DNA from 3 places in the Noviherbaspirillum album genome. Region 2 is predicted to be linked to each of the others. Evidence: riboswitches for the same ligand, from Rfam matches in the RefSeq annotation. Region 2 holds a riboswitch; each other region holds the start of a gene.
The links. Region 2 has a riboswitch for cobalamin ahead of RY831_RS16650 (cobaltochelatase subunit CobN). Riboswitches for the same ligand answer to the same signal wherever they lie in the genome.

Region 1 (5,758 bases), on a different contig from region 2:
CGCGCACTTCAGTGCCAGCAGCAAGCCGATGCCGATCGCGCCGTAGGCGCCGATGCGGGAATCGCTCATGATCTGCAGCACGCGCTCGTGCGTCATGCCGCCGCCCAGGCCGTCGCAGGTATCGGCGAACCCGTCCTCGTGGAAGGCGCCAGTCAGATAGATGCCGGCAATAGTCGACAGCAGCACCGCCACCGGATGCGGCCATATCCATGCCGCCAGAGCGTAGACGGCGGCGGCGGCGGCGCCGACCACGATGCCCACGGCGGGAAAATAACGGCTCGCTTGTTGCAGCCAGTCCGGCTCGAAACCGACCCAGCGGGGTATCGGCAAGCGCGTGAAGAATTGCAGCGCGATGAAGAACAGCCGCAGCTGATGCACGCAGCGCATTGCGATCGGATCGGGTCGCTGACCGGAAGACTGCATCGCTCAGCCGTCCTTGCCGCTGACCTGCGCCGACTCGAAGGTGGCCATGTCGTTGAGGAAGTTGACTGCGGCGTGCAGCAGCGGCAGGGCCAGCGCACAGCCGCTGCCCTCGCCCAGGCGCAGTCCGAGCTGAAGCAAGGGGCGCGCGCCGAGATGGGCGAGCATGCCGGTGTGGCCGCGCTCGTCCGAGCAGTGCGAGAACACGCAGTAGTCGAGAACGGCCGGCCGCAGCCTGGCCGCAACCAGCAAGGCGCTGGTGACGATGAAGCCGTCGATCAGCAGCACCATGCGGCGCCGTGCCGCCGCCAGCATCGCGCCGGCCATCATCGCGATTTCGAATCCGCCCAGCGCGGCAAGAATGTCCAGCGGTTCGCTCGCCTGCGCATGCAATTCGACAGCCCGCCGAAGCACCGCCAGCTTGTGGGCGACGCCCTCCTCCGACAGGCCGGCGCCGGCGCCTACGCAGTCCTCCAGCGGCGCGCCGGTGAGCTTGCGCATGAGCGCGGCGGCGGCGCTGGTATTGCCGATGCCCATCTCGCCGAAGCCAAGCACATTCCCTTCCAGGCTATCAACCAGCTCGACGCCGTATCGAATCGCAAGCAGGCACTGCTCCCGCGTCATTGCCGCTTCGCGCATGAAGTTGCGGGTGCCATGCGCGACCTTGCGGTCCAGCAGGCCGGCGCGGACGCCGAAATCATGATTGACGCCGGCATCGACCACCCTCAGCGCGCAAGCGTTCTGGCGGGCGAACACATTGATCGCCGCGCCGCCGCCGAGAAAGTTCTCGACCATCTGCCATGTCACGTCCTGCGGATAGGGCGACACCTTTTCCGCGACCACGCCATGGTCGCCGGCGAATACAAGAATGGCGGGCGCGACAATGCGCGGCTGCACGGTGCGCTGGACTAGGCCGACCTGGCGGGCCAGCGTCTCGAGCATGCCTAGGCTGCCGAGCGGCTTGGTCTTGTTGTTGACGGCGGCTTCAAGCCGCGCCGACAGTTCGGCATCGGCGGTGGAGTCGACGACGGGAATGGACATGGGATCGTGCGTGTGGCTATGGCGTGGCTGGGACATCGGATGCATCCGGAACGAACTGGCGGAAAGGCATGCGAAAAACCCCGTCCGCATGGCGTGACGCGATCGGCGCGGACAAGCCTGCGCCGATCGAGCATTCCGGCCGGTATCCGGGCTGGCAAGATGGAACGGCCGGCCTTCCCATGCGGAACATGCACAGTGGCTCGAGGGGACCGTCTGTCACTGGCGGACTATTTCAGCGACGCTTGCTTACCGTTGCGGGGGCAGCGCACATCGGGCTTGATAAAGCCTTGTGCTTCCCGTTTAACCGCGGACGCGAACGCATCCGCAGGCACCAGAACGCAGGCAGTGTACGGCGACCGTCCCGGCCCGTCAAATCGCCGAGCCATTTGCGGACAAGCCCGGTAAACTGTCGCTCCAGCCATCCGGCCACGACCATCCCGTTATCTCAGACACGCTCCATGACGAACCAAGCCGACTACTACAGCCAGCAATACAATGCCCGCGCTTCCATTCCCGACCATCCCTACATCTTCACGCGCTGGCTGAAGGAGTCGATGCAGGTGCGGCGCTCCCAGGCAGCGCTGTTCGATCTCGCCTATGGCGAAGCCGCCGCCGAACGCCTGGACTTCTTCCCGGCCAGCCGCAGCGATGCGCCGCTGCTGGTCTTCATCCACGGCGGCTGGTGGCGCTCGCTGGACAAGTCGGATTTTTCCTTCGTCGCGCCTGCCTACACCCGCGCCGGCTTCAACGTGGCGCTCACCAATTACACGCTGGCGCCGCATGCCAGCATCAACGAGATCGTGATGCAGCAGGTGCATGCCCTTGCCTGGCTGTACCGCAACGCGGAACGCTATGACTTCGACCCGAAACGCATCGTCGTCGCCGGCCACTCCGCGGGCGCACACCTGGCGGCGATGATGATGGCCGCTCATTGGCCGGTGTTCGGCGCCGACCTGCCGGCCGACCTGGTCAAGGGCGGCATCCTACTGTCCGGCCTCTATGACCTGGAACCGGTGCGGCATGCCGATTTTGTCAATGCCGACCTCAAGCTGACCGAAGCCGATATCGCGCCGCTGTCGCCTGCGCTCATGCCGCAGGGCCATCCCGTTCCTTTCATCACCGCCTACGGCGCGCTCGAATCCGAGGAATTCCGGCGCCAGACCGAACTCATCGCGCGAGCATGGAACGCCGGCCATCGCGCCGACGTGCCGCTGCCCGGTCTGAACCACCTCACCATCTGCGATGCCTTCGCCGATCCCGGACACGCGCTCTGCCAGGCGGCGGTCGCCCTGATCAGGGAAATTTGATAGACGAAGTGGCAACTTTGCACCGAGCGGGGCAACACTTTCACCCGGTCCCGCCCAGCGCTTTCATCTTCATGTTGCGCAGAAGAAATTCGTGGCTGATAATCCAAGTAAATGGGCCGGATGCGCTTCGACCCTGACGGCCTCTGTCGCAGCGCGGTCATGCGACCCATGACCGCGCTGCGCCGCGACCGTCCGCAAGACCATAATGGAAAAGCTGACAACACAAGCTGACAACGAATGAAGGATGCACCGACATGACCGACGCCGCAGATGATCTTGAAGCCCTGTTTGACGAAGTAGCCTCGCAGCGCACGGAAACGGTCGCCGCACCTGCGGCGGAGCAGGAAACCGTCAGCCTGGACAACGAATTCGCGGCCGCCGGCGCAGAGCCGGCCGAAGCCGTGCATGAGGAACATGCCGATCCGGAAGACCAGTCCATGTACGAGCGCCTCGGCGGCATCGTGCGCATGCTGCACGATTCCCTGCGCCAGCTCGGCTACGACCGCTCGCTGTCCGACGTCGCCAGCCAGATCACCGATGCCCAGGGCCGCCTTGAGCACGTCGCCTCGCTGACCGAACAAGCCGCCAACAAGGTGCTCAATACCGTCGACACCTGCATTCCCGAACAGGAAGCCCTGCAGAAGCAGGCAAAGGACATGGAAGACCGCTGGGCGCAGCTGTTCGAAGGCAAGCTCGGCATCGAGGAATTCAAGGCCCTGGCCGGCGACTCGAAGCAGTTCGCGGCCGTGGTGCAGGAAGCCACCGAATCGGAGAAGGCGCGCCTGCTTGACATCATGATGGCCCAGGACTTCCAGGACATCACCGGCCAGCTGATCAAGAAGATCGTGCTCATCACCAGCACCGCCGAGAAGGAGCTGGCGCAGCTCCTGCGGGATAACGCGCCGCCCGAAGTCAAGGCCGCCATGGCGGAATCCAAGCCGCCGGTGGACCTGATGCAGGGTCCCGCCGCGCCTGGCGTTGCCATGGCGCAGGACGATGTTGACAGCTTGCTTGCCGACCTGGGGTTCTAATGGACGATATGCTCAAGGAATTCGTCGTCGAGGCGCTCGACCTCGCGACGAACGTCGAGGAGCACCTGCTCTCTCTGGAGCGCAGACCCGACGATACCGATACGCTCAATGCCCTGTTCCGCTCTTTCCATACCATCAAGGGCGGCGCGGGCTTCATGAATCTGCCGGCCATCGTGTCGGCCTGCCACCTGACGGAGAACCTGTTCGACGGCCTGCGCACCGGCCAGGTGCCGGTGACGCCGACGGCGATCGAAGCCGGCCTGCAGGCCAGCGGCTTCGTCGGCGATCAGCTCAAGCAGCTGGCCAACGGCGCGGCGCCCGATTCGCTGCCTGCCATGCCGGCGGCGCTGGAAGACATCCTGACCGCCGCGATCGAGGGCAAGTCCGCCGCGCCTGCGACAGCTCCGGTTGCGGCCGCCGCCGTGGCTGCCGATGAACCGGTAGCGGCAATGGCCGTTTCCGCCGCATCCTCAGACCCGGGAGAGTTCGTGGTCTCCGCGGATGGCCTCGACTGGGAAGCGCTGTATCGCGCCGTCGTGCCTGCCGGCACCCTGCCCGACGCGCCGACCGCCGCCGTGCTGGCCGCAAGCGCGCCGCCCAACGTGACGCCGCTGGCCAAGCCCGCCGACGACAAGCCGCTCGCCAAGCCGGCCGCCGATGACAATCAGCGGCCCATCACGAGCCAGGTCAAGGAAGACACCATCCGTATCGATGCCGTCAAGCTCGACGCGCTGCTGGAAGTCGCTGGCGAATCGGTGCAGGCCGCCAACCAGGCCAGCGTGCTGCTGGAAAAACTGACGCAGTTCAAGTTCGAAGGCCAGGCCGCCGCGCTGATGTCGACGCTGCAGGAAACCCTGAGCCGCGCCTCGCGCTATTCCACCGAACTGCAGCGCGCCACGCTGTCGACCCGCATGCAGCCGGTCGGGCGCCTGTTCCAGAAATTCCCGCGCCTTGTGCGCGAACTGGCCAAGGATCTCGGCAAGGATGTCGACCTCGTGATCGAGGGCGCCGAAACCGAAGTCGACCGCGTAGTGGTCGACAGCCTGTACGACCCGCTGGTGCACATGCTGCGCAATGCGCTCGACCACGGCATCGAAGCAGCCGGCGAACGCGCGGCGACCGCCAAGCCTGCCAAGGCCACCATCCTGCTGAAAGCCTGGCAGGAAGGCAGCAGCGTCATGATCGAGATTTCGGACGACGGCAAGGGCATGGACCCGGCAAGGCTGCGCGACAAGGCCATGGCCAAGGGTCTCATCGGCGAAAACGCGGCGCAGAGTAACGAAGAAGCCTTGCAGCTGATCTTCCTGCCCGGTTTTTCGACCAAGGAAGTGGCATCCAGCGTGTCCGGCCGCGGCGTCGGCATGGATGTGGTGAAGACGGCGGTGGAAAAGCACCGCGGCGCGATCCGCATCGATTCCGTGCTCGGCGAAGGCACCCGCTTCACCATCCGCCTGCCGATCGAGCTATCGATCGTGCCCACCATGCTGGTGCGCACATCCGGCGCGGCGCTTGCCATGCCGATGGCCGTGGTGCAGCGCGTGGTCGAGTTGCCCGAGACGTTCGATGAAGTCGGCGGCGCGCCGGTGCTGCGCGACCAGGGCCGTCCTTTGGCGGTCCGTTCCCTGGCCGCCATCCTCGGGTATGAGCAGGGCCGCGAAAAGGTGGGCATCGTCATCGCCGCACCCCAGCCTTACATCCTCGCGGTCGACGCGGTCGACGGCACCGCCGACCTGGTGATCAAGCCCCTGACCGCACTGGCGGTGCCGGGCGTCAACGGCACTGCCCGCTCCGCCGAAGGCGAACTGGTGCTGGTCATCAGCCTGGCCTTCCTGCTGGATGGATGCAAGATGTCGATGGCGAGCCGGCTTGCGGCATGACCTCTGAGGCGCGCCAGCAGGTATCAAGCTGCGAGAGCAGCTTGATACCTGCTGCTCACCTCACTAGAACTGTTTCATCTTA
Region 2 (8,980 bases):
AAGCTGTGCAAGAACGTCCGGACTCCTCGACAGCGTATTCCCGCCGATAGTGTCAAGGATGACGTCTACACCTTGCCCACCGGTGGCTTGTGCCACCGCATCGATATAGTCCTCCCTTTCATAATCGATCACGACATCGGCTCCCATTGCCTTGACAAAGTCATGATTGGAAGATCGGGCAGTCGTTAAGACCCGTGCGCCGATCGATCTGGCAAGTTGAATCGCAACATGACCAACTCCTCCGGCTCCGCCATGGATGAGAATGGTTTCACCGACCTTCAGGCAGGCTCGAGATACCAATGCTTCCCATACGGTCCCGCCTACTAGCGTCAGGCTTGCGGCTTCGAGATGATTCAAAGTAGCAGGCTTTTTACCGACAATTGCTGCGTCGGCAACATGAAATTCGGCATAGCTGCCCGCACCGCCAAAAATCTGCGGCGTGTACCAGACTTCGTCGCCTGGTGAAAATGCGGTTACTCCAGGCCCAATTGAATCCACGACCCCGGAAACATCATGCCCGATGATCGCAGGAAGCGGCACCAGATCGGGGTAATCGCCGCGACGTATCTGGTAATCGAGCGGATTGATTGAAGTTGCATGCACCTCGACGCAGATTTGTCCTGGGCCAGGTTCCGGCTTTGCCAGGATTTCAAGTTCAAATGACTCGGGCTCGCCGAATTTTTTCAGCACCATTGCCTTCATAACATCTCCATCGATTCGTAAAAAAGGGATATCGCGAATTAACGATATTACATGTTAAATAAAAACTAAAGCTCCGTGCCAATCATGTCTGCCAACGACTTGATCGCTTTCTCATTTCGCTTATAGTATGTCCACTGCCCGATGCGCCTCGCCTCGACCAAACCAGCACGCTGCAGGGTCGCAAGATAATCCGATACCGTAGATTGGGATAGTCCGATACCTTCCTGGATACTGCTCACGCAAACGCCAACGATGTTCACATCCCCCTCATCCTGAGGCGGAAAATGCTTCGCGGGATCTTTCAATCCTTTTAATATTTGCAGGCGCGTCTTGTTGGAAAGCGCCTTGAAGATTTCGAGCAGGTCCATGTCGGCATTATATCGAAAATCCCCGATATATCAATATTGATTCGGATTTTCCGTGCCTCCCTGATTACTTCGCTGGGTTGCCTGCCGGTTCCGGTCGCGTCGGAACTTCATTTTTCCCACCGGAAGAAGCGGCATCGATCAACACCAGCTTGCCGGTCTTCGGGTCCCGAAACACCTCGCCGACGCGGTCATAGCCGCTACCCTGCTGGGTGATGCCGGCGGCGGGTTGCTCGATCTCGCGACCCTTATCCACCGGCTGCGGGACTTTCAGCGCGCTTTGCGTACCGGCCGCCAGTGCGGCCAGCAGCCCGCAGGCAAAGACAAGCATGACGTCAACCAGATTGACGAGACTTGCACGCGGATCTTCATCATGGTCGTCGAAACGGGCATCAAGCCGCGAATAAAGATGCAGGCGTTTGCGTGGCTGACGGTCGCTCATTCCATGGCCTCCAGCGCTTCTTCATACCAGCGGCGGCGCAGCTTGCCGATCACCAGTCCGCCGATGCCGGCGACGAGGCCGAGCACGGTTGCGTCGAACGCGACGGTGACGGCGCTGGCCAGTTGTGCCGGATCCCCCTTCCCCAGTGCGGCGAGTCCCGGCCCGAGCGGTATGATGGTCGCCATCAGCCCGAGCATGGGCGGAATGCGGGCAAGCAGGTCGGCGCGTTCCAGTCGATGACGAGCGATGCGCTGCACGCGATGAATATCGCCGGCGGCCTTGAGCTTGGCGATGCCGTAATAACGTTCGCCGGTTGCAATGCCGGCCTCGATCACGGCGATTGCACAAGCCAGCAACAGCGCGCCAAGCGCAGGCACGAGCAGCCAGGTGACCGCCTCATGCAGCCAGGCGAAGGACATTAGATCATTCATTCGAGACTCCTTTAGGTTGAATAGGATTGCCTGCCTCGCCACAGGCCGAAAGCAAACAGGCCGACACACGCAATGAGAACACCTAGCAGATTCACGATCCGCACGGCAGGACTGCTCGCAGGAGCCTCCTGCTCGATCAGCTCATAGTAGCGCGGGGTTTGCTGCGACACCGGGGCTTCGGAACTGGCCGGCGCCGAGGATTCGGCAGCAGCACCGGCGGCGATGTTCTTCGGCGCGGACCTGGATGAAGCGGCGGATGAAGTGGCCGGAGCCGGGGGCGTGATCAGGGATCCGGCGGCTACGGAATTTTCTCCGCGGGCATTGGCCAATGTCACGCCGAGCGCCTTGGCATCGGCGGCATCGAGCTGCGGCGCCAGCCATTGCCACATTGGATGATCCGGTGCGGTGTGGCCGCTGCCCGGCAATCCATTGCTTGCGACCAGACGTGCCAGCTCGCTTCCCATTTGCTTGATGGTCGCCGGGTCGGCCTTCCAGAAACCCTTTTCCGCTGCAACCATGAAGATGGATAGCATATGCGCCTTGACATGGGCGTTCTGACCCTGCCCCAGGAACTGCGGCAGCCCGATTTTTTTTGCGTCGTCGAAGTACACCGCCTTGACCTCGTCCCAGGCCCAGTTCTGGATCAGGTCTGGACGTGTCACCTGCCAGCCCCACAGATTCTCGAGGAATGCCGTGCCCATGGTGCGGGCACCCGCATAGCCATGGCTCATCAAGGGCTTGAGCCACGCAGGATTGAGAAAGCGTCCGCGAAGTTCACCGAGCAACGCGGTGGACAGCGGTTCGACATCGGCTCGCCCAGGTTCGGCATGCTGCAGGATCATCGCCTCGGGAGGCTTGCCGGTGCGTCCTTCCACGGCCAATGACAATCCGCCGAGATAGTCGAAGGCATCATTGTTATCAAGCAGTCCGTAGAGATTGCTGGCTCGGCCATGGTAAGTACGGGCGATGCCGACAAGTGCCGTATCGAAGGCTGCATGGCTGGCCGTGCCGTTATCGATAAGGCTGTAGCCGTGCCCCATGCGTCTGACATAGGCGCGTCCGATCTCGTTGCGTTCACGCCATGCACCCGAGCGTTCGGTCAGGCGATTGACACCGGTGCCGTAGGCGCCGGGAGCGTCGCCGAAAATGCGCAGCGCGGCGGCGCGGCCGGCTTCGGGTGCTGATTGACCGGTGTGTTCAAGGGCGGCAAACCGTTTCAGCCATTCGCGGGCGACGCGGTTTTCCTCCAGCGATTCATGGCCCCATGCAGCCGTCGGTACCGGCGCCAGCGCCGCGGCCAGCGCATCCTTGAGTTCCGGGCGCTGCTCAATCAGGCCGGCGGCCGAGGCAGCCAGCGCCAGCCGTCCCGCGCGGTCGATGAGATGAATGAGGTTGGGATAGAGGTCGCGAAACAGGCCGGAGGTCGTGACAATCACATCGCGGCGCGCGGCTCCCTGCTTGAGCCGAACATCGGTGACGATGCCGCGCGCATTCCATACCGGCTCGGCGCCCATCAACGCAAGCGAGAACGCCACCATCACGCCTTCGTCGCGAACTGCATCCGACGCCCACAGGATGACTCCCTCCGAACCTTGTGCCGATGGGCCGCGAGACGCGGCCTTGCCGGCCAGGGTTTCCCCCAGGCGGTAGCCGACGCGGGTAGGCAGTATGTCACCGTCGACGGCGTGGAAATTGCGGCCGGTCGGCAGGGCCTCGGGGGAACGCAAGGGATCGTTGCCCTTGCCGGGCGCGATGTACCTCCCATCCAGGCCGGCCAGGAGGCCCAGCATTTCCAGTCTGGGCGAATCGGCCAGCTTGCGGCTGACCGCAGGATCGTCGATGCCGCCTTTCTTCATCGAGTCGAGCATCAGATTAAGCGAAGCCTGGCTCCATTGCCGCCCGAAGATGTGCAAGCCGTAAGGCATGAATTTTTCCTGGAGCTTGGTCAGGTAATGACCGATCTCGTGGGCCAGGAGATCATCGTCGGCGGCCTCGAAGCCGATGCCGCGCACCGCCAGCACATCGGCCATCGAGGCTTCCAGTTCGGCCTTCAGGTTGAGCGCGACAACCTGCTCGCGCATGGTGCGGGCAGCCTGCAGCTTGAGCGACTCGCTGGATGCCGCTTCGAAGCTTTCGACCACCTGGCGCAACGCCAGCAACTGGTCATACAGCGGGGTCGAGGCCAGCGGGGGCGTCAGATGATCGACCATCACGGCCAGGCCGCGCCTCTTGGCCTGCGTGCCTTCGCCGACACCATCGACAATGTACGGGTAAACGCCCGGCAGATCACTGGCAATCAGGCTGGGGTAATCGTCCGCCGTCAGCCCTACGGCTTTGCCGGGCAGGAATTCATAGGTCGAATGCCGGCCGACATGCACGAGCGCATCGGCCTTGAAACGGTCGCGCAGCCAGTGATAGAACGCCAGGTATTGATGAGGCGGTGTCACGCTGGTATTTGCATGCAGGAGTTCCTCATCGACTTCCCACCCGCGCGGCGGCTGCGGACCGATGAAAATATTGCCGAAAACAAGGCCCGGCACCAGCAACTTTCCGCTGTCGACCATGATCTTGCCGGGCGGAGCTCCCCACCCCTTGATACCTTCAATGCCGTAGCCGGTCAGCCGGCGCACGGTCGTCGCCAGCGTGGCGCAGCGGCGCTGCGGATTATCGTCCAGGCAACCGAGATATCCGGCTTCCAGCATCTCCAGGTCGCGCATGGCGTCTTGACGCTTCGGATGATCGATACCTTCGACCAGATGACGCAGATCCTTCAGCACCGCGTCGACACGCTTGCGTCCCGTGGCACGTTCATTGGCCGCTTCGGCCTCGAGCACTTCGGCGTGCAGGCGGCCGAGAGGTCCGACTGTCATCTCCGCCTGCACGCGGCGCGGCAGCTTCGCAAACCAGCCGGCGTAAGCGCCAGCCTCAACGCCTGCCACCGACGCGCCGAGTTCGCGCAGCGCCGCCTTGTCTTCCGGAAGATTCACGCCGTGCGCCATGATGCGGTCCAGAAGCGCCTCGGGCGTCGCAGGCAGTTCGCCCGTGGTGTAGCCGGCCGCCTTCAAGGTATGCAGCATGTCGAACAGGGACGCGGGCACATCGAGATTGTCGGCGCCGATGTTTTGCCGGCCTGGCGGATGGTTGTAATAAATGATGGCGATGCGCTTGTCGCGGTTTTCCTTGCTGCGCAGCGTAAGCCAGCGATGGACGCGGGCCGAGAGAAGGCCTATTTCAGGATCCAATGCGACCGGCGGCCGTGTCTCGATACCTGTCACGGGATCGAACTGGCTCCGGCCGAGCGCAGAAACCACGACGGGCTGTCCGATTCCCTGCAGTTCCGGCAGCGCCACGCGGTACTGCACCGTGTCGGCGGCCAGGCCGTCCGGCGAAAGGCGCCATTGGGTGGCGTTACGGTCGGTCAGTCGTATCGCCTTGAATACCGGCACGTCCAGTTTCTTGAAGGCTTCGATCACGGCCTCCCGTCCTTCGGCTGCCCCTACTACGAAATCCTGCAATACAATCAACGCGGCAGGCTTGGCCGGCGCAATTAGTTGCGGCAGGCGCTCCAACGCGTCTCGCGAAGTCGAACCCCAGCGCGTCAGCACCTGCACGCACTGCAAGCCGCGCTGTTCAATGTGCCGGCAGAGGGAAGCGGGCGTCGCAGCATCCATGTTGGCGAGGTCGAGAACGACGACGCTCTGCTTCGTCGCCAGTCCCAGCGTAGAGCCCGAGCCCCAAGCCGCCGCATCGCTGGCCTCCTTGCCGCCGACGCGCAGGCGTATCGACGGTTCCGGTTTCGGCGCCGCCAGCGTTTTGCGCGGATCGAGCAGATGGGCAAACAGCGCCGCCATGTTTTCGCTCCCCCAAGCCTGCCATACCTGACGGGCCGCAAGCCAGCGGCGGGCAGTCGGATGGGATCCGGCCGCATTCAACGCTGCGGCCGACGGGTTCTCCCTGGCCAGCTCTGCCAGCAATTCCGCAGGAAAATCAGAGAGATGTCCGGGCTGCTCCGCATCAAGATGTCGGCTCATCAGGTTCAGGCTGGCTTCGCCATTCATTGCAAGCACTCTGGCGCGCGGACCGGCATGGCGCTCCAGCGCATCTTTAAGGCGGCGAGCCGGATCACCGAAGACGGCAACGGCGACAATACTATCCGCCTGACCGATCCATTGTGCGAGCTGCTTGTCGTTCGCAGCCATGATCTGCGCCGGCGTGCGCAGCAAGATACGGTCGCCGCGATGTGCGGCAAGATGACGGTGTGCGGCCTCGATGGCGGTCGGCGCCGTACGCTCCGTCACGACACCGAACAGGGTTGCCGCCCAGCTTGGTGCAAAGACCATGCAAAGTACCAGGCACACCAGATAATGCAAGGGTCGAGTTGCCATTGCCTCAGGCTTCCAACCCGTGCCCGACGACCATGGTGCCGATGCCTGCGGCAATGGCTAGATACCCAAGGACGCGTCCGTTCGCCATGGCGCCGGGCGCACATTGCGCAAGAGGTAAAAGTAAAGGTAAAGAGTTTGAACCGACCACGAGATTCTCCAAACGGTGTACTGGGAGGCACCACGCATTAGGAGAAGCAAGAAAGCTCACGCGAGCCTGCCGCGCAGCAGGCATCAATGGAACCTTTCCCATCACCCCGGGGATTGGTGCGACACATGTTTCAGGCCGGTCTCCTGGCTTGTCCTCGGCCTTCTCCATGCCTTCCCGCGCGGTTGCACAGTGGCGTTCTCGGAGTCGTCAGACATACAGTAGCGGGGGCTGCGCCGGACTGTCCGATGATTCGGAGTTACCGGCTTCCCGTTTCACCCACTCCGTGAATACGGAGAAAGGCACCTGAAGTGGCGCTAGTATAGCCTAGTCTATCGGCACATGGCACGATCGGAGCACTGCTTTCGAGAAGGCAGCCACGGTGGCGTCGTTGGCTGGATGGCACATTGCCCTCAAGATGAATACCCGTTCGACAGGCTGGAGCCGGACGGGTATTCAGGATGTCGGGGCAAGCGCCCATGTCGTTAAAAGGTGTAGCGCAGATTGGCCATCACGGTGCGCCGCATGCCGTAATAGCAGTCGCCGCGGTTGATACAGGTGGTGATGTGGACCTTGTCGGCCAGGTTGTTGATCGTCAGCGATGCCTTCCAGGGCCCGGTTTCATAGCCCAGCATGGCATCGAACAAGGTGTAGTCCGGCGTTTCGAGCACATCGCGCCCATCCCATGAGGAGCCCACGTAGCGCACGCCGGCTCCGATGCTGACGAGTCCGTTGCCTACGGCGAGCTTGTAGCGGCTCCAAAGCGAAGCCTGATTGCCCGGCACGCTCGCCAGCCGCCTGCCAAGTTCGGCGGCCGTATTCGATCGGATCACCCGGGCGTCGATATGGGAATACGCAGCCACCACGTCCACGGCTTTGGTCAGCGCCGCGACCGCTTCCAGTTCGACACCCTTCGAGCGCGCCTCCCCGGTTTGCACCTGGTTCAGGGGGTTGGCCGGATCCGGGGTGCGTCGATTTGTCTCGCGAATATCGTACACCGAGGCGGTGAAGCTGAGACCGCCGTTCGGCGCCTGATACTTGACGCCGATCTCAGCCTGTTCCGCCGTCTGCGGCTGGTAAGCCTGGCCGAATGCAGTGACGCCCGTGACCGGCAGGAACGATTCCGACCAGCTGGCATACGGCGACCAGCCCGAGGGATGAGCATAGGCGATACCCAGGCGCCCCGTCGTCGCGCTGCTGTCGAGGCGAGATGCCGCCGCTCCGCCAGAGTCGGACTTTGCGTGGTCGCGCCGCAGGCCCACCACGCCGATCCAGCGGTCGGCCCATTTGCCCTGATATTGCAGGTACAGTCCGGTTTGCCGCTGCTCGGTGATAGTCTGCGCTCCGGGGGTGACCGGCGTGAAGTTGCCGTAGACGGGAGCATAGACGTCGATGGTGGGCGCGGCGGCACTCGTCGCGGCGTTGCCCAGCGTCACGCGCTGCACATCCCAGCCGGCCAGCATGGTGCTTTCGAGCCGCCCGCTTTTCCATTTGGCTTCCAGCTGCGTGTCGGCAGTAAGGGCGTCAGCCTCGTTGGCGGCGGCATAAATCGTCCGGTTGACGGTGCGTCCGTCCGGGTTCAGCGTTGGCCTCGGCCCGAAACGGGAGTACAGCGATCGGTAGGTCACCTCGCTCTCGCTCTTGCGAATGTGATGCCGCAATGTCAGACGCTCGCCCAGCTTCCAGCTTGCCTCGACGCCCAAGGCCTTCTGGTCGGCCTTGAACTCGTCGAAGCTCGGCTCGCTGATGAAGGTATCGGTTGGAATCCTGCCGAATGGCGCCGGCAACAGCATGCCCTGCCATGGAAAGAAGCCGACGGACGAGCCCGACTCGTCCTTCTGCATGCTCGCGTAGAGGCGCACGCTTGTCCCTGCATTGGGTTTCCAGGTAAGCGATGGAGCAAGCAGCCTGCGGTCGTCGGGCACATGATTGACCTGGGTATCGCTGTCGCGGCCAAGAGCGATCAGCCGGTACAGCAAGGTGCCTTCTTCGTTCAGGGGGCCAGTCAGGTCCACCGCCAGTTGCTTGCGATTGTGATTGCCGACAGTGAGATCAATCTGCCTTTGCTCCGTGTCCAGCGGTCGCTTCGAAACGAGATTGACCAGGCCGCCGAAGCTTCCCTGGCCGTACAGCACCGAGGCCGGTCCCTTGATGATTTCAACCCGTTCCAGTGACCACAGGTCCGGCCGCACATTGTTGTAGAAGCCGAACAGCATGCGCAGGCCATCCTGGTACTGCGCAAAATCGGTGCCGCGGATGCGCGCCCAGTCCCCGCGATTGTCGAAGCCGAAGGTATTGGCGTAAACGCCGGCGGTATAGCGCATCGTATCTTGGAGATTGGATGCGCCCTGATCCTCGAACTGTTCCCGCGGCACCACCGAGATCGACTGCGGCGTCTCGTGCAGCGGAGTATCGGTCTTGGTGGCGGTCGCGGACCGCTTCGCTCGGTAGCCGGCCACCGGGCCGGTCGCGGTTTCCTCGGCGCTGGGTGCCGTCACGGTCACGGTAGG
Region 3 (8,980 bases), on a different contig from region 2:
CTGGCGGCTCGACTATGTGAAGGGAGAAGGCAAGGCCAAGCCGCTCGCGCAGCGCATGTCGCATCCCGAATTCCTGATGGCGGCGATGCTGGCACTGCTGCCGGCCATCGTCCTGCTGTGGATGGAATGGCTGACATGGCCGGTTTTGCTTGCCGCGCTGCTGGCAATGGCGCTCTGCGCGCTCTGGCTGGCGCGAAAGTTCGTGCGGCGCATCGGCGGCTATACCGGCGACTGCCTCGGCGCCGTGCAGCAGGCATGTGAAGTCGCCTGCTATCTTGCCTTGCTGGCGGCGGCCGGACGCTTGGCATAGATGGAATAGCGGCATGCGCCTTTACCTGCTCCGCCACGGCAAACCTTCCATCGAGCCCGGGCATTGCTACGGCAGCACCGATCTTGCGGTGCCGATCGGAGAGCAGGAGCGCGTCATCGATGCGATCCTGCCTTTGCTGTCCCGGCTGCCGCCGGGCGTGCCGATCTACACCAGCCCGCTGCGGCGCTGCCGCGAGCTGGCCGCGGCGCTGGCCGGCCGCCTCATGCTGAGGAAGCCGGTCATCGATGCACGACTCGCCGAAATGCACTTCGGCGCATGGGAAATGCAGCCATGGGACCGTATTCCCCGCGCCGAGGTCGACGCCTGGGCGGCCGACTTGACCGGCTATCGGCCCGGCGGTGGCGAACGGGTGCTCGATGTGGCCGCAAGGGTCGGTGCTTTTCTCGCTGATCTGCCGCCCGCCGACGCGGATGGCGATGCGGCCGTCATCGTTGCCCATGCAGGCACGATGCGCTTGCTGAAGGAATGCGTGCGCGGCGGACCGACACGCGACATCGGCTTGCGTGCCGCGCAAAGCCGCCATGACATTGCTTATGGAGAACTGCTCATCCTGGAATGCCGGCCGGGGAGTTCCGCCGGCTGAATTCAGCGCCCTAAGCGTCTTTCGTGTTGTCGCGGGTTACTGCAAGCCTTACAATACGCGGGTTATGGTGCCCGCCTGCATGTTCATGCAGGCAGTTAAACGGGAAACACGAGGCTTCATCAGGCCCAACGTGTGCTGCCCCCGCAACGGTAAGCAAGCGTCGCTGAAATAATTCGTCAGTGACAGACGGCCCCCTCAAGCCACTGTGCATGTTCTGCATGGGAAGGCTGGCCGCTCGACCTTGCCAGCCCGGATACCGGCCAGAACAGGTGGAAGCCCCGGACAGGAAAATTCATCCGTCCGGCGCTTTCGTTCAATCCGGCGTGCGGGGAAGCAGGCCGGTTGTCAATCACTGGACTTTCACATGATCTACTCCGACTCCCTGGGCCGCCCGGCCGCAGGCAAACCGCTCGCCATGGCACTCGCCATCGGTTCCGTCTTCACCATGTCCGCCGCCTTCGCACAAGATAAAAAACTGGAGTCGGTAGTGGTGACCGCCAACCGCACGCCCCAGATTGCCACCGAGGTGCTGAACGACAACGTCGTCATCACTTCCGAGGAAATCGCCAGGTCGGGGCGCAGGTCGCTGGTCGACCTGCTGCAGCGCCAGCGCGGCGTCGAAATCACCCGCACCGGCGGGCCGGGCACCAATTCCTCGGTGTTCCTGCGGGGAACGGACAACAAGCAGAATGTCGTGCTGATCGATGGCGTGCGCGTCGGCTCGGCCACCAGCGGCGGCGCCAACTGGGCGGGCATTCCGCTGTCGCAGATCGACCGCGTCGAGATCGTCTATGGTCCGCTGAGCACCATGTACGGCGCGGATGCAGTCGGCGGCGTGATCCAGATCTTCACCAAGAAAGGCGACGGGCCTGCCGCGCCGACGGTATCGGCGGGCATCGGCACCTACCGCACCTACAACCTGGAAGCCGGCGTCTCCGGTTCCAGCAACGGCTTCCGCTACGCATTGCGGGCGGCCCATGACGAATCCGACGGCTTTTCCGCTACCCGCCGCGGCGCCACCGGCTTCAATGCCGACCGCGACGGCTACGACAACGACAGCGCCAGCGGGCAGTTCAGCCTGGAGCTGGCCAAGGGCCATGAGATTGGGGTCAATTTCCTGCACAGCGACCTGAAATCGCAATTCGACAACAGCGCGACCTTCGACGACCGCATCAAGCAGAAGTTGTCGACCATCGGCGCCTACAGCAAGAACCAGCTCCTGCCCAACTGGACCAGCCAGCTGCAGGTATCGCAGTCGCAGGACGAGGCTGTCACCGACACGCGGACCGGCCGCACGCTGTTCGACACAACGCAGCAGCAAGTCAGCTGGCAGAACAGCTTCACCGTCGCCGGCACCGATGTGCTGCAGCTGATCGCCGAGCACCGCCGCGAGGAAGTTGAATCCACCACCTCGGCGCTCAACCGGTCGCGCTCCACCGATTCGATTGCGGCTGCCTACCAGCTCAAGCGCGGCGCACATCTGGCGGCGGCCAGCATCCGCAATGACGACAATTCGCAGTTCGGCTCCCACACCACCGGCAGCCTGTCCTACGGTTATCGGCTCAGCAGCGCCTTGCGCGCCAGCGCCAGCATCGGCACCAGCTATCGGGCGCCGACCTTCAACGATTTGTATTTCCCAGGCTTCGGCATTGCCAGCAACCAACCGGAGAAGGGCCGCAATGCCGAGGCGGGACTGTATTATGAGGACGGCAGGTCGACCTACAGCGCGGTCTATTACCGCAACCGGCTGAGCGATTTGCTGGTCAGCGCGCCGGTCTGCCCGGTCAATCCGGCAGCCTTTCGGTTCGGCTGCGCGTACAACGTCAATGAAGCGCTGATTTCCGGTCTGACGCTCGGCGCCAGCACCGCCTTCGGCAATTACAATCTGCGCGCCACACTGGATCTGCAGGACCCGAAGGACGAAACCACCGGCCGCCAGCTGGCACGCCGCGCCAAGCGGCACGGCACGCTGGCGCTCGACCGCAGCGCCGGCAAGCTGACCGCCGGCGGCGAAGTCATCTTCTCCGGCGAGCGCTTCGACGACACCAACAATCGCAACCGGCTTGGCGGCTACGGCATCGTCAATCTCTACGCGAGCTACGATGTCGCGACCAACTGGTCGATCTTCGGACGCTGGAACAATGTGCTGGACAAGGATTACGAATTGGCGAGGAATTACAATAACGCCGGGTCCAATCTCTTCGTCGGCATCCGCTACGGCATCCGATGATCCACTGAAAGCCAGGCAACGTGCATAGCACCGTCCTCACACTGCCGTCCTTCCGCGAGCGCCGCCGCGCGCTCGCCGTTTTGTCCATGCTGGGGGCTGCGGGCTGCGCAGCCATCCTGTTCGCCTGTGCGATCGGCTCGGTGCCGCTGTCGGCGGGCGAACTGTTCGGCGCGCTTGGCGAACTGCTGCGCGGCAAGCCGGAATCGCTGGCGGCGACGCTGCTGGAACTGCGCCTCGGCCGCGCGCTGTCGGCTTTCGTCACAGGCGCCACGCTGGCGCTGGCCGGCGTGATGATGCAGGCGCTGCTGCGCAATCCGCTGGCCGATCCCTATGTGCTCGGCGTGTCCGGCGGCGCGGCGGTCGGCGCGCTGGCCGCCATCCTGTTCATGGCGGCCGCATGGGTGGTCGACGTGGCGGCCTTCAGCGGCGCCATCGCTGTGGCCCTGCTCCTGCTGCTGCTGGCCCGGCGCGACTTGCGCGGCAGCGGCGGCGACGGGAATGCCCCGATGCTGCTGCTGACCGGCGTGATCGTAGCCGCAGGCTGCAGCGCGCTGATCACCCTGATGCTGTCGATCGCGCCCGACAACCGCCTGCGCGGCATGGTGTTCTGGCTGATCGGCGACCTGTCGGCCACGCAGTTGCGCTGGCTGCCCTGGATCATCTGGTCCGGCGTGCTGATCTTCGCGATCCGCGTTGCGCGGGCGATCAACGTCATGGCGCTTCATGCCGAAGCCGCGGCCACGCTCGGCATCTCGGTGGCCCGCCTGCGCCAGGGGCTGTTCCTGTGTTCGGCGCTGCTGACCGCCAGCGCCGTCAGCAGCGCCGGCAGCATCGGCTTCGTTGGCCTGATCGTGCCCCATGCCTGCCGCTTCGCATGGGGGCCGGACCACCGGTTGCTGCTGCCGGCGGCGACGCTGGCCGGCGGCAGCTTCCTGGTGCTGGCCGATACTTTGGCGCGCACCGTGATAGCGCCGCAGCAGCTGCCGGTGGGCGTGATCACCGCGCTTATCGGGGTGCCGGTATTCCTGGTGCAGCTGCATCAGCTGCACAGGAGATAAGCGATGCAGACCATCGATCTTTCCCTCGACATCGGCAGCCGCAATCTGGTGCGAAACCTGAACTGGCAGGTCGAAGCCGGGCAGTGCTGGTGCGTGATCGGCCGCAACGGCGCCGGCAAAAGCACGCTGCTGCGCGCGCTGGTCGGACTGCGCCGGCCCGACGGCGGCGAAATCCGCATGCAGGGCAAGGCCCTGTCCGACTGGCCGCTGACCGCGCTCGCCCGCGAACGCGCCTACCTGCCGCAGGGCCGCAACGATGCCTTCGGCTATCGCGCCATCGAAACGGTGCTGGCCGCGCGCCATCCCTACCAGGACGACCGTTACTGGGACGCCGAATCCGATTACCAGGTCGCGCGCGCCTCGCTGCGTGCGCTCGACGTCGAAGCGCTCGCGGAGCGCGACGTGCGAACCCTGTCCGGGGGCGAACGCCAGCGAGTGGCGATTGCAGCGGCACTCGCCCAGGAAGCGCCGCTGCTGCTGCTCGACGAGCCCGCCAGCGCGCTCGACCTGGCGCACCAGGTCAGCGTGATGGAACTACTGGCACGCCTGTGCCGCACACAACGGAAATCCGTGGTGCTGGTCAGCCACGACCTCAACCTTGCGCACGGCGTCGCCACCCATGCGCTGCTGCTGATGGGCGACGGACAATGGCAGGCGGGACCGGTGGACGAAGTGATGAACGCCGGATCGCTGAGCGCCTGCCTCGGTTACCCGATCGATATCGTGCAGCATGGCAGGCGGCGCATCTATCTACCCGCAGAGGACATGAACCATGAGTGAAGAAAACAGCAACGCCGGCAGTGACAATGACGCCGGCAGTGAAGGCATCAATGAACGCCACCGCGCGCGCATGCAGCGCAAGAAGGAAGTGGTGGACCAGAAAATCGAAGCCGCCAAGCGCGACGCCGGCGTGCTGCTGGTCAACACCGGCAACGGCAAGGGCAAGAGCTCCAGCGCCTTCGGCATGGCGATCCGCGCGCTCGGCCACGGCATGAAGGTTGGCGTGGTGCAGTTCATCAAGGGCGCCAAGTCCACCGGCGAGGAATTGTTCCTGCAGCGCTTTCCGGATGAAGTCAGCTTCCATGCGATGGGGGAAGGCTACACCTGGGAAACGCAGAGCCGGGAACGCGACATCGCAGCCGCCGAGCGTGCCTGGGAAAAGGCGAGAAGCTTTCTCGCCGATCCCGCAATCGGCTTCGTCGTGCTCGATGAACTCAACATTGCGTTGAAGTACAAGTATCTCGACGTGAACCGCGTCATCGCGGACCTGCAGTCGCGGCCGGCCATGCAGCATGTGGTGGTCACCGGACGAGCCGCGCCGCCGGAGCTGATCGAGGTGGCCGATACCGTCACCGAGATGCAGCTGGTCAAGCATGCGTTCAAGGCGGGCATCGCGGCCCAGCCGGGCGTGGAGTGGTAGGGCGATGAATGGTTTCGCGCAGGGCGCGCGCATTGTCCTTGTATCGGCGATCGCTTCCGGGCAGGGCAAGACCACCGTCACGGCGGCGCTGGCCCGCAAGCTGGCGCGGCAGGGCAAGCGGGTACGTGTGTTCAAGACCGGCCCGGACTTTCTCGACCCGATGCTGCTCGAGCGCGCCTGCGGCTCTCCCGTGCATTCGCTGGACCTATGGATGGTCGGACTGGAGCGCAGCCGTCGCCTGCTGGCCGAGGCAGCGGCGCAGGCCGACGCAATACTTATCGAAGGCGTAATGGGTTTATACGACGGCACGCCGTCCTCCGCCGATCTCGCCCGTGAATTCGGGGTGCCGGTCCTTGCGGTGCTGGATGCCTCCGCCATGGCGCAGACCGCCGGTGCGGTGGTGCGCGGCCTGCGCGATTACGGCCCGGTGCAGCTGGCGGGCGTGATTGCCAACCGCATCGGCAGCGAGCGCCATGCGCAGATGATCGCTGAAGCGATGCGCGACATTCCCCTGCTCGGCACCTTGCCGCGCCAGGAACGCTCGCTGCCGGAACGGCATCTCGGGCTGGTGCAGCCGGAAGAAGTCGGGGAAATCGACGGCATGCTCGATGCACTGGCCGAACAGCTGAGCTTCAGTGCCGATACATGGAATGCCCTGCCTGCAGCCGCGCTGGGTGAAGCAGCGCAGGAGTCCGCTTTGCCTGCACTGCTGCAACGAAAAACCATCGCCATCTCCCGCGACGCGGCGTTCGCCTTTCTCTATCCCGCAAACCTGGAGTGCCTGCGCGCGCTGGGTGCCGCAATCGTGCATTTCTCGCCGCTGGCCGACGAACCGGTGCCTGCGCAGGCCGATGCCGTCTACCTGCCGGGCGGCTACCCGGAACTGCATGCGGCGGCGCTTGCCGGCGCCGCGCGATGGAAACAATCGATCAGGACGGCGCATGCATCCGGAATGCCGATCTACGCGGAATGCGGCGGCATGATGGCGCTTGCCGACAGTCTCACCGCGATGAACGGGGAAACCCATGCGATGGCCGGACTGTTGCCGGGACGGGTGATCATGCAGAAGCGGCTCGCCGCCCTCGGCGCGCATGCTTGGCGGCGGGAGGACAGCGAACTGCGCGGCCATGCATTCCATTACTCGCGCATGGAGACGGACCTGGAACCGCTGGCCCGCACCGTCAAGCATCCCACCGGACAGGCGGGTGAGGCGATCTACGGCAGAGGTTCGCTCACCGCATCCTATTTCCATGCCTACTTCCCATCCTGTCCGCATGCCGTGGCCAGGCTTTTCCTTGAGGAGGGCGCCGCATGACGATCAGCCTGATTCTCGGAGGCGCGCGATCCGGCAAGAGCGCCCATGCGGAAAAGCTCGCCGCCGACAGTTCGCAAGACGGCGCCAGGGACGTGGTCTATATCGCCACGGCGCAGTCCCGCGATGCCGAAATGGCGGAGCGCATCGGCATCCACCGGCAGCGGCGCGATGCGCGCTGGAGCACCGTGGAAGAGCCGTTGGCCTTGGGCCGGGAGATCCGCCGCTGGAGCGCGCCGGATCGCGTCGTGCTGGTCGACTGCCTGACAGTGTGGCTGTCGAACCTGCTGTTTTCCGAGCAGCGCGACTATCCGGAAGTTGGAAAGATAGTGCCGCCGGAAAGCTATGGACGTGAGAGGCAATCGCTGCTCGACGCGCTGCGCGATGCTGCCGGCGACATCATTCTCGTGTCCAATGAAGTCGGCATGGGCATCGTGCCGCAGGGCGCCATCTCGCGCTGGTTCGTTGACGAGGCCGGCCGTTTGAACCAAGCGGTGGCCGCCTGCAGCGACCGCGCGGTGTTCGTCGTCGCCGGATTGCCGATGATGCTGAAAGGCCAGCCATGCTGAGCGGCCTGACGCTGTCCGCCGTGGCGCTGCTGATGCTGGCGGGCGTGGTGCTCGACTGGCTGCTCGGCGAGCCGCGGCGCTTTCACCCGCTGGTGGGCTTCGGCCGCATTGCCGGCCTGATTGAACAACAATGCAACCGGGGTGGCGCTGGCGTTTCGAGTTATCTGCGTGGCGTCATCGGCTGGGTGCTGGCGGTGCTGCCGCTGGTGGTGCTGACCGGAGCCGCGCTGCATGCCGCAACGCAGGCGCATTCCTTGCTCGGCATGGCGCTGCATGCATTGCTGCTGTACTTCTGCATCGGGCTGCGCAGCCTGCGCGACCACATGCTGCCGATCGCGGCTGCACTCGCCGCCGGACAGCTGGGGCTGGCGCGGGAACTGACTTCGCGCATCGTCAGCCGCGATACCGCGCGCGCCAACGACAGCGACCTCGCCAAGGCGGCGGTGGAATCGACGCTGGAAAACGGCAACGACGCGGTGTTCGGCACGCTGTTCTGGTTCGCCGTCGCCGGCGGCCCGGGCGCCTTGCTGTTCCGCCTCGCCAACACGCTCGATGCAATGTGGGGTTACCGCAATGCGCGCTTCCTGCGGTACGGCTGGATGGCGGCGCGCACCGACGATGCGCTCAACTGGATTCCGGCGCGCCTGACAGCCTTGTCCTACATGCTGCTAGGCGACGGCCGGCGAGCTCGCCAGTGCTGGCGCACGCAGGCCGCCGCCTGGCCCAGCCCGAATGCCGGACCGGTGATGTCTTCCGGCGCCGGCGCTCTCGGCCTGGCGCTCGGCGGCACGGCGGAATACGATGGGGCCGTCGAAACGCGGCCGCCGCTCGGTACAGGCAGGCCGGCCGAAGCGGACGACATCGGACGCGCTTGGCGGCTGGTCGGCCGCACCACGCTGCTGTGGATCGCGGTACTCGGATGCCTCGCCATACTTAACGAAAGGATGCCCCATGCTTGAACACGGCGGCAATCTGCGCGAGGCCGCGTTGCGGCACGGCCGCCCGCTGGCGGACTGGCTGGACCTGTCGACTGGTATCAACCCCGATTTTTACCCGGTGCCGGCCCTCCAGGCAAATGCCTGGCATCGCTTGCCGGAGCCTCATCCCGGTTTCATCGAAGCGGCGCAAGCCTATTACGGCGCGCCGCGCATGATGCCGGTGGCCGGCACGCAAGCCGCGATCCAGGGTTTGCCGCGCCTGCGTCCCGCCGGGCGGGTGGTGGTGTCGGCGCCGTCGTATGCCGAGCATGCCCATTGCTGGCGCCAGGCCGGGCACCAGGTGGAAGAAGTCGCCTACGACGCACTGGGCCGGTATGCGGACGATGCCGACGTGATGGTGGTGTGCAATCCCAACAACCCGACCGGCGCGCTGATCGCGCCCGAACAGCTGCTCGCCTGGGCCGGGCGACTTGCCGCACGCGGCGGCTGGCTGGTGGTGGATGAAGCCTTTGGCGATACCGTGCCGCAGGCCAGCGTCG

Region 1: linked by a shared signal. The riboswitch ahead of cobT (nicotinate-nucleotide--dimethylbenzimidazole phosphoribosyltransferase) and the one ahead of RY831_RS16650 (cobaltochelatase subunit CobN) in region 2 are both predicted to bind cobalamin.
Region 3: linked by a shared signal. The riboswitch ahead of RY831_RS23780 (TonB-dependent receptor domain-containing protein) and the one ahead of RY831_RS16650 (cobaltochelatase subunit CobN) in region 2 are both predicted to bind cobalamin.

What each region holds. Positions count from the first base shown of each region.
Region 1 is NZ_JAWIIV010000026.1:82,004-87,761, forward strand. It holds gene RY831_RS23790 (adenosylcobinamide-GDP ribazoletransferase) at 1-423, opposite strand, end outside; gene cobT (nicotinate-nucleotide--dimethylbenzimidazole phosphoribosyltransferase) at 427-1,461, opposite strand; cobalamin riboswitch at 1,582-1,812, opposite strand; gene RY831_RS23800 (alpha/beta hydrolase) at 1,920-2,768, shown strand; gene RY831_RS23805 (protein phosphatase CheZ) at 3,023-3,799, shown strand; gene RY831_RS23810 (chemotaxis protein CheA) at 3,799-5,676, shown strand.
Region 2 is NZ_JAWIIV010000013.1:108,179-117,158, forward strand. It holds gene RY831_RS16630 (zinc-dependent alcohol dehydrogenase family protein) at 1-702, opposite strand, end outside; gene RY831_RS16635 (ArsR/SmtB family transcription factor) at 768-1,070, opposite strand; gene RY831_RS16640 (hypothetical protein) at 1,135-1,509, opposite strand; gene RY831_RS16645 (MotA/TolQ/ExbB proton channel family protein) at 1,506-1,940, opposite strand; gene RY831_RS16650 (cobaltochelatase subunit CobN) at 1,952-6,325, opposite strand; cobalamin riboswitch at 6,590-6,795, opposite strand; gene RY831_RS16655 (TonB-dependent siderophore receptor) at 6,956-8,980, opposite strand, start outside.
Region 3 is NZ_JAWIIV010000026.1:72,938-81,917, reverse strand. It holds gene RY831_RS23790 (adenosylcobinamide-GDP ribazoletransferase) at 1-310, shown strand, start outside; gene RY831_RS23785 (histidine phosphatase family protein) at 324-914, shown strand; cobalamin riboswitch at 963-1,193, shown strand; gene RY831_RS23780 (TonB-dependent receptor domain-containing protein) at 1,279-3,144, shown strand; gene RY831_RS23775 (FecCD family ABC transporter permease) at 3,231-4,202, shown strand; gene RY831_RS23770 (ABC transporter ATP-binding protein) at 4,206-4,982, shown strand; gene cobO (cob(I)yrinic acid a,c-diamide adenosyltransferase) at 4,975-5,622, shown strand; gene RY831_RS23760 (cobyrinic acid a,c-diamide synthase CobB) at 5,627-6,937, shown strand; gene cobU (bifunctional adenosylcobinamide kinase/adenosylcobinamide-phosphate guanylyltransferase) at 6,934-7,503, shown strand; gene cbiB (adenosylcobinamide-phosphate synthase CbiB) at 7,497-8,462, shown strand; gene cobD (threonine-phosphate decarboxylase CobD) at 8,455-8,980, shown strand, end outside.